One region of the Bradyrhizobium sp. HKCCYLS1011 genome, then DNA from elsewhere that is predicted to be linked to it. Evidence: predicted binding sites of a transcription regulator. Region 1 holds the regulator's gene; the other holds the start of a gene.
The links. The regulator PhoB, encoded in region 1, activates phosphate uptake and scavenging genes when phosphate is short. The targets are predictions, from matches to a motif close to TGTCATNNANCTGTCAT.

Region 1 (4,210 bases):
CACCCGCTGCGCGCGTGAAAGTGCGGGTAAAGTTGGAGAGATCGGCGAAGCCGACGTCGTAAGCGATGTCGGTGACGGGCGCATCGTCTTCGCTGAGCCGCCGCGCAGCATGGCGCAGCCGAGAACGAACCAGATATTGGTGCGGCGTGACACCAAGCGTGGCCGCAAACAGTCTGAGAAAATGAAATGGGCTGAGGCCGGCCTGATGCGCAGCATCCTCGAGGTCGATCGCGCGATGCGAATTGGCGTCGATCCATAGCGCGGTCTCGACCGCGCGGCGGCGAACACGCCCGGCGGCGACAGCCGGATTAGGCGACTTGCCGGCGATGGCCGCCACGAACCGGCTGGCGAACAGATGGCCGACCTCGTCGAGGCCGAGATCGCTGCTACCGGCAGCCGCGGCCTGAGCCAGCTCGCCAATCACCATCAGTTCCGGCAGCGGCGGTACGGCGCCGGCCTGCCAAACGTCCCTGCTGCCGCCGATCTCCTCGACCAGCTCCGGCGCAAGAAAGAACGACAGGCACTCATCGCCACAGACATGATCATGCGTGCACGTGAACTCGTCGCCGGGATGCCCGATCAGGATAGAGCCGGTGACGAGCTCGAAAAAGCGACCGCGGTGATGGCAGCCGAAACTGCCCTTGCGCACATAGGAGACCGAATGGCTGCCAAACTGCTCGGCATAGGGCAGCTCACCCGACACTGCAGTGCAGCGGAACTCGGAGACGGTTACGGAGCGGCTGGTCAGCAGGATGGTTGTGGCCATCCGCTCGATCTAGTGCGTGGCGCGCGGCCGATCAACCGCCAGCAGCGCGTCGAACAAAGTCATCCCTGTCTGCGCCCCGGCACCTTCGAGCGACAGCAGCCGGCGCTGCGAGATCGCGCCTCGGTTCGGCGAGGCTTTTTCGATCCCGTTTGCGGCCAGTACACGATGGCAAGGTACGATCAGCGGAAGCGGATTTTTCGCCAGCGCCTGGGCCACCGAGTAGAACGCTCCCGTGGCATGCAGGCTGGCTGCAATCTCGCCCGGCTCGCGGGTTTCGCTACGCGGAATGCGGCGGATATAGTCATACACGCGCTGATTGAACGGGGTGATCCCGGTCATGTCGAGGCTGACGTCGGCAAAATCCGCAGGCTGCCCACGCAGTATCATCACGATGGCGTCGATAGCGGACTCGGCATTTGGGGGCGGGGCCAATTCGCGGGTTTCGGGAAATTGCCGGAACAATCGCCGGCGCGTCTCGATCTCCCGCGTCTCCGGTAATTGAACGCCGATGATGCCAACGTCGCTCCAGACAATGCCGCAACGACCGACCAACGTATCGAAGATCGTATACCCACGCCCCATGACGCCACCCCCAACCCGCGGGGATCATATCATCGTCACAATCGGGCGCACCAGGTTTGTGACAAGTTGTAAACACGATGCGCGCAAGAAGCGTTCGACCGACCAGTCGGCAACTCCCGGATCGGTCCGGGGTCTTTTCGAGGGGCGCGATCGCGCAGCCTATCAGTCGTCCGGCACGTAAGCCCGCCGATCGTTCGCGGACTCGCTTGAACAGATGCAACCCGCGGTCGCAAGAAAAAGGCGGAGCCAAAACGGCTCCGCCTGATCTTTCTGATCCTGATGGCTGCGGTGGCGGACTGAGCGCTACGACTCCGCTTTGGCAAATCGATCGTCGAGCGCGTAGCCGGCACCGCGCACGGTGCGGATCGGATCCTGCTCGCGACCCGGATTGAGCAGCTTGCGCAAGCGGCCGATATGAACGTCCACCGTGCGCTCGTCGATATAGATGTCGCGTCCCCAGACGCTATCGAGCAGCTGCTCGCGGCTGAACACACGACCCGGATGCTCGAGGAAGAATTCGAGCAGCCGATATTCGGTCGGGCCCAGATCGATCGGCCGCCCTGAACGCGCGACGCGGCGCTTCTCGCGGTCGAGCTCGATGTCGCCATAGGCGAGCACTGTGGCGAGCCGCTCGGGGCTCGCGCGACGCAGCAGGCCTTTGACGCGCGCCAGAAGCTCGGGCACCGAGAACGGCTTGACGATGTAGTCGTCCGCTCCGGTGGCGAGCCCGCGGACGCGCTCGCTCTCCTCACCGCGCGCCGTCAGCATGATGATCGGCAGCTGCTTGGTCTCCGGCCGCGCGCGCAGGCGGCGGCACAGCTCGATCCCGGACAGCCCCGGCAGCATCCAGTCGAGCACCACGAGATCGGGCACCCGCTCCTTGAGCCGGGTGTCGGCATCGTCGCCACGCGCGACCGTCTCGACCTCGTAGCCCTCGGTTTCCAGATTATAGCGCAGCAACGTGGTCAGCGCTTCCTCGTCTTCCACAACCAGAATGCGCGCACTCATCGGTCAGCTTCTCTCTCAGTTGCCGGGGGCGGTAACGGCGAAGGACGTCATGTCACCCTTCGGTCGCTTGTCGACCATCTGCTGGCCCTCGATCATGTAGAACACGGTTTCCGCAATGTTGGTGGCGTGATCGCCGATCCGCTCGATGTTCTTGGCGCAGAACATCAGGTGGATGCAGAACGAGATGTTGCGGGGATCTTCCATCATGTAGGTCAGCAGCTCGCGGAACAGCGAGGTGCAGATGGCATCGACCTCCTCATCGCTCTTCCAGACCGTCATCGCCGCCGGCAGGTCATGGGCGGCATAAGCATCCAGCACCGACTTGACCTGCGACTGCACGAGGTCGGTCATATGCTCGAGCCCACGGATCAGCTTCAGGGGATGGAAATCACTCTCCAGCGCCGCGACCCGCTTGCCGATATTCTTGGCGAGATCGCCGATCCGCTCAAGATCGGTGGCAACCCGCATCGCACCGACGATCTCGCGCAGGTCCACCGCCATCGGCTGCCGGCGCGCGATCGTCAGCACCGCGCGCTCCTCGATCAGCCGCTGCAGATTGTCAATCTCGCCATCGGCCGCGATCACGCGCTCACCGAGCGCGATGTCCCGCCGCACCAGCGCGTCGACGGAGTCGACGATCAGCCGCTCGGCCAGGCCGCCCATCTCTGCGACCAACCGGGTCAGTTCCTGAAGATCACTATCGAACGCCTTGACGGTATGTTCACTGGCCATGTCTCTCTCCTCGGCAATGCGTCGTGTTCCGTTGCGTCAATTCAGCCCTCATTGCCCTAGCCCACCGCCCAAGACAGTGGGGACGCATACCGTGCCGGACCGCATTGACTGTTTTAAGCGGACTGCCCCCTGCCGATCCGATGCAAGGGGGCTACGCGAACGGACGAACGTTCCGATCCGGCCTCAGCCGAAACGGCCCGTGATGTAGTCCTGGGTTCGCCGATCGCTCGGCGAGGTGAAGATCTTGCTGGTATCGTCGAACTCGATCAACTCGCCGAGATACATGAAGGCGGTCTTGTCGGAGACGCGCGCCGCCTGCTGCATATTATGAGTGACGATCGCGATCGTGTAGTTCTCGCTCAATTCCTGGATCAGCTCCTCGACCTTGGCGGTCGAGATCGGGTCCAGTGCCGAGCACGGCTCGTCGAACAGGATCACCTCGGGCCGAACCGCGACAGTACGGGCGATGCAAAGACGTTGCTGCTGGCCGCCAGACAGGCTGAGGCCCGACGCGTTCAGCTTGTCCTTCACCTCGTTCCAGAGCGCACCGCCGCGCAGCGCCTTCTCGACCCGGTCATCCATCTCCGATTTCGAGATCTTCTCATAGAGGCGGATGCCGAAGGCGATATTCTCGTAGATGGTCATCGGGAACGGCGTCGGCTTCTGGAAAACCATGCCGACACGAGCGCGCAGCAGATTCAAATCCAGCTTGGGGTCGAGAATATCGGTCTTGTCCAGCATCAGCTGGCCTTCAGCACGCTGACCCGGATAGAGGTCGTACATCCGATTGAAGATGCGCAGCAGCGTGGATTTGCCGCAGCCGGACGGGCCGATGAAGGCCGTGACCCGGTTCGTCCCTAGCGACAGGTTGATGTTCTTCAGCGCATGGTGATCGCCGTAGTAGAAGTTCAGGTTCCGGACAGTCACCTTCGCCGGGGCGTCCGGCAGGGATTTGTTCGGAATGGCGCCCGCCGGGCTGGACACGGAAACGGACATGTCGGTCATTTTGCGCTCCTCTCGGCGCCCAGAATGCGCGCGCTGATATTCAGGGCAAGCACGGTCAAGGTGATCAGAAGGGCTCCGCTCCAGGCCAGCTGTTTCCAATAGGCATAGGGGCTCTGG
Region 2 (4,210 bases), on a different contig from region 1:
CGTCATCGCATTGGCGGACCAGAACACTCCTGAGCTGAGTCCGCGTATCATCCCGCCGCCGAATCCTTCGTTGCTGCGACGCTCGAATAGCCAGATGAGAACCCCGGCGAGAAGAGCCAGGCCGAGTAGGGCGCCGATGGCCTGCAGAAAACTGTAGGATGTGATTGAATGAAAAACGGGTAGCCAGCTTGCGATACGGTCGCTCTGTACGGCTACGCCGGTCCCGGTGTGAAAATAGGGAGTCGTGAAATCCACCTTCCGCTCTCGCTCGGCTGTCACCGTGATAGCAGCTACGGCGACATCATATCGGCCCTCGTTCAGCCCATCGATCAGCGACTGAACGGTGTCGGTCTCTTCAAAGCGATATTGCAATCCCAGCTGGTTGGAGACTCGATTCCAAAGATCGATGCTGATGCCCGTCCATTTGCCACTTTGGTCTTTCATCGCGAAGGGAGGCGCCTCCTTTGTTCCCACAACTAATACCTGGGGTAATCCCATCGTCTCAGCTGAACTTCCGACAGTCTGCAGCGGCAAAGCGACCGCCAAGGCTATTGCGAAAAGCCCAGACTTGCACAGCCGTGGGATTGCAATGTGCCGATGCCGGCGCTGCCGATGATCAGAGTTCTTTGCCTCTGGCATCGGTGCGTGCCTGGCTAGTTTGCTGAGTTCCTCAGCCCGTCTGCGAAAATATCTTGGCGAGTGCATCCTTTCGATGTTCATGACAACGCTCCTAGCTGTCGTCCCTCCAGATTATAACAGCATGGCACGGCCACCAAAGGTTGCTATTCACGATTGGCAACACCGCCAGGCGGATACCGATTGGCCGATCTGAGACGGCCGTTTGTGGTCGGGCGCTTCGGCGCCGCGGTTGGGCACGGCTTTCGCAGCAGCGCGTAATCTTTGGCCGCGGCCGCACGGGTAGGGCCGAACAGGTGCCGCGCTGCTATCGAGCCATTCCACGAGTAGCGGTTCTATCGGAAGCGCAAGTGTCGCCACGCCTCTCCGCGGTTGGCAGCGTGATGCTTCTATACGCGATGCAGGCGCGTTTTGCGGGAAGATCTTGCGTTCGGCCTCCCGCTAATCGCAGGTCACAGAGTCCTCAAATCGGTTGAACCCCGCCGAACGCGCGCAGCACAACAGCATCCGAGAAATCTCCCAAGGAGGATAGCTGCGCTGGCGCTTGGGCGCTCAACGCCGTCAAGGTCCGCAGGACTATCATCGCTCATCACGAAGGATAGGGCGACGTAGTAGGTTTACGTCGGCCATTTGGGACTGAGGACGTCAGCCTTGCTTCTCGAAGCCTGACAGGTCTGCTTCGCCGTGCTTCACCACGAACTGAACACGTTCCCCTGCAAACCGAGTTTCGTGGTAGACGATCGGACGCCTGTCGCGATCGATGTCGACGCTTTCGACAGCAAGGATCGGCGTCACGACTGATTGTCGCAGATGCCGGACCTCCTCCTCAGAAGGGTTGCGCGCAATCACGCGGGTCATCTCGCGGGTATAATCGTGAACGTCGTAACGGGCGAGTGTCTTCGTGATCGACATGGTCTCGCGATACAACTCACCGAAGCCCTGAAACCGGCGGGCGGGAAGGTATGTGTCGCCAATGCTGATCGGGATGCCGTCCGCTTCGCCGATGACCCGAATAAAAATCGACATTTCCCCGTCGGCCATGGCCAGTGCCGAGCATGCCCGATCGTGAGCCTTGCGCTCGCTCACCTCCAGAAGCGTGCGGCTGGGCTCGCGACCCTGCAGGGCAACGTTGGTGCTGAAGCGCGTGCGCTCTCCGATCTCATAGTCGATCACGGCGGGGACGAGATAGGAGCCGCCACCCTTGCGCTTGAAGATGATCCCGCGCTGGACGAGGCCGGCGATGGCTTGACGTGCCGTATGGCGGTTGACGCCGAAGCGCTCGGCCAACTCGTGCTCGGACGGTAATCGTCCTGCACTGTCGAAGCGGCCGCCCCGAATATCCTGCAGCAGCTTGTGCTCAAGCCGCTTCCACAGGGGGTCTTGAGAGTCTGCCGACGGTTTGGGTCGCATCCGCACGTTCGCTCGAATCAGGATGGATCAGGCCTTGTAGCGATGATTCCCCAACAGGACCGGCACTGCCACAAGACGCCTGCTGAATCTTTGTTGGCATCAGCAGGTCTGAGTGTCATCCGCTTGTTGCAAAACCTGTCTAGACAGATTTTATCGCCAAGTCGAGAGGGACTTGAGCGCAGAGCGGAATATCAAGGATGGCAGCGATCAGCCTTGACAGGCTATCGAAAAGGTATGGCGGCAATCCCGTGCTGGATGCCGTTTCTCTCGATATCCAGGACGGGGAATTTCTCACGCTGCTCGGGCCGTCGGGCTGCGGAAAGTCCACGCTTCTGCGGGTCATCGCGGGTCTCGAGTCTCAGGATTCCGGTGGCGTCGCGATCGGCGGGCTTGCCGTCGACGGGCTGCGCCCGAAGCAGCGTGACGTCGCCATGGTCTTTCAGTCCTACGCGCTCTACCCGCACATGACGGTCGCGGCCAATATGGCGCTGCCGTTGAAGATGCGTCGGCTGACGCTGTTGCAGCGATTGCCAATCGTGGGCCGTCTTCTCGCGGGAACGCGAGCCGCGCTCCGTCAGATCGAGGAGGATGTGTGCCGAACGGCGGCCGCGCTCGAGATCGAGCATGTCCTTGACCGCAAGCCCGGTCAGCTCTCCGGCGGCCAACGCCAGCGTGTCGCGGTCGGCCGTGCGATGGTGCGCCGTCCGTCGGTATTCCTGATGGACGAGCCGCTCTCCAATCTCGATGCCAAGTTGCGCGTCACCATGCGCGCGGAAATCAAGGAGCTGCATCGCAGGCTCGGCATCACGTTTGTCTATGTCACGCATGACCAGGCCGAGGCGATGACACTCTCGGACCGCGTCGCCGTGATGCTCGACGGCAAGCTGCGGCAGGTCGGTCGACCCCTGGAGATCTACGCCGATCCGGCCGAGCGGCGCGTGGCCGAGTTCATCGGCTCGCCCAAGATCACCATGATCGAAGCTCGCGTCGGCGAGGGCGGGCAGGTTCATGTCGGCAGCCGTTTGCTTCCGATTGAAACGGCCCAGCCGCCGGGTAGCCCGGTTGTTCTCGGCATCCGGCCGGAAGCCTTCACGCTCGTGGCTCCGGGCGCGGAAGGGGAGTTGTTGGCCGGACGGGTGCGGTTCGTCGAACATCTGGGCTCCGATCTCTACATCCATCTCGAAGGAGCGGGACAGGCCGAACCTGTGATCGCGCGGCTCGATGCGGCGCAAGCGCCACATATCGGCATCGGCGAGCAGATCCATCTGGCGGTGCACGCCGAACGGATGTTGCTGTTTGCATCGGACGGACGGCGCATTCGCGCTGCTACCGACCGCCGACCTGTCGCCGTCGTCAGCGGCATGAGGGCCGTGGCCAGAGCCGAGTATGTGCGATGAGTGCGGTGAACGCTCCTTCATACGACGCGTCCTCGCGCCAGCCAGACGGTACACGACAGGTAAGGGCGCTCCCGAGGCGCAGGCCTGGCGAGGTGTTTGCAGCCGTCGCGCTCGCCGGTCCCGCGATGGCGCTGCTGCTCGTGCTCTTCATTCTGCCGGTGGTTGCGATCGTTGCCATCGCGGTGACTGACTGGCAGTTCGGCGCCAGGAGCTTGAACTTTATCGGCCTGGCGAATTTTAGGGCAATCTTCGCGGACGACATCTTTCTCGCTTCGCTGCGCAACACGGCCATCTATGTATCAATCGTGATGCCGGGCACCGTCCTCGGCGGCCTTGCCATCGCGCTGCTGATCGAGAGCGGTGATAGCCTGCGCGGCTTCTATCGCGCCGTCCACTTTCTGCCATTCATGGCCACGCTTGCGGCCATGGCGACCGTTTGGGAGGCGCTTCTTCATCCCACCATCGGCCTCGTCAACAACACGTTCGCGGCGGTCGGCTTGCCTACCGCCAACTGGCTGCGCGATGAGACGACGGTGCTGCCGGTGCTCGCCGTCATCGGCATCTGGCAGAATCTCGGCTTTGCCATGGTGCTGTTCCTCGCGGGCCTCAAGAGCATTCCGCAGGACCTCTATGACGCGGCCGACATCGACGGCGCCGACCAGTGGCTCGACCGGTTGATCACCGTGACCCTGCCGATGCTGGGTCCTATCGCCATGTTCGTCGTCGTTGTGGTGGCGCTCAGGGCCTTCGAAGCCTTCGATACTGTG

Region 2: a site for PhoB is predicted at 2,160-2,176, ahead of phnF (phosphonate metabolism transcriptional regulator PhnF). Genes of this name have one in related genera too.

The regions. Positions count from the first base shown of each region.
Region 1 is NZ_JBNPTT010000002.1:212,194-216,403, reverse strand. It holds gene ACQR1W_RS05595 (helix-turn-helix transcriptional regulator) at 1-766, opposite strand, end outside; gene ACQR1W_RS05590 (methylated-DNA--[protein]-cysteine S-methyltransferase) at 776-1,348, opposite strand; gene phoB (phosphate regulon transcriptional regulator PhoB) at 1,652-2,356, opposite strand; gene phoU (phosphate signaling complex protein PhoU) at 2,372-3,088, opposite strand; gene pstB (phosphate ABC transporter ATP-binding protein PstB) at 3,272-4,093, opposite strand; gene pstA (phosphate ABC transporter permease PstA) at 4,090-4,210, opposite strand, start outside.
Region 2 is NZ_JBNPTT010000005.1:338,089-342,298, forward strand. It holds gene ACQR1W_RS18625 (transporter substrate-binding domain-containing protein) at 1-546, opposite strand, end outside; gene phnF (phosphonate metabolism transcriptional regulator PhnF) at 1,282-2,046, opposite strand; gene ACQR1W_RS18635 (ABC transporter ATP-binding protein) at 2,244-3,443, shown strand; gene ACQR1W_RS18640 (carbohydrate ABC transporter permease) at 3,440-4,210, shown strand, end outside.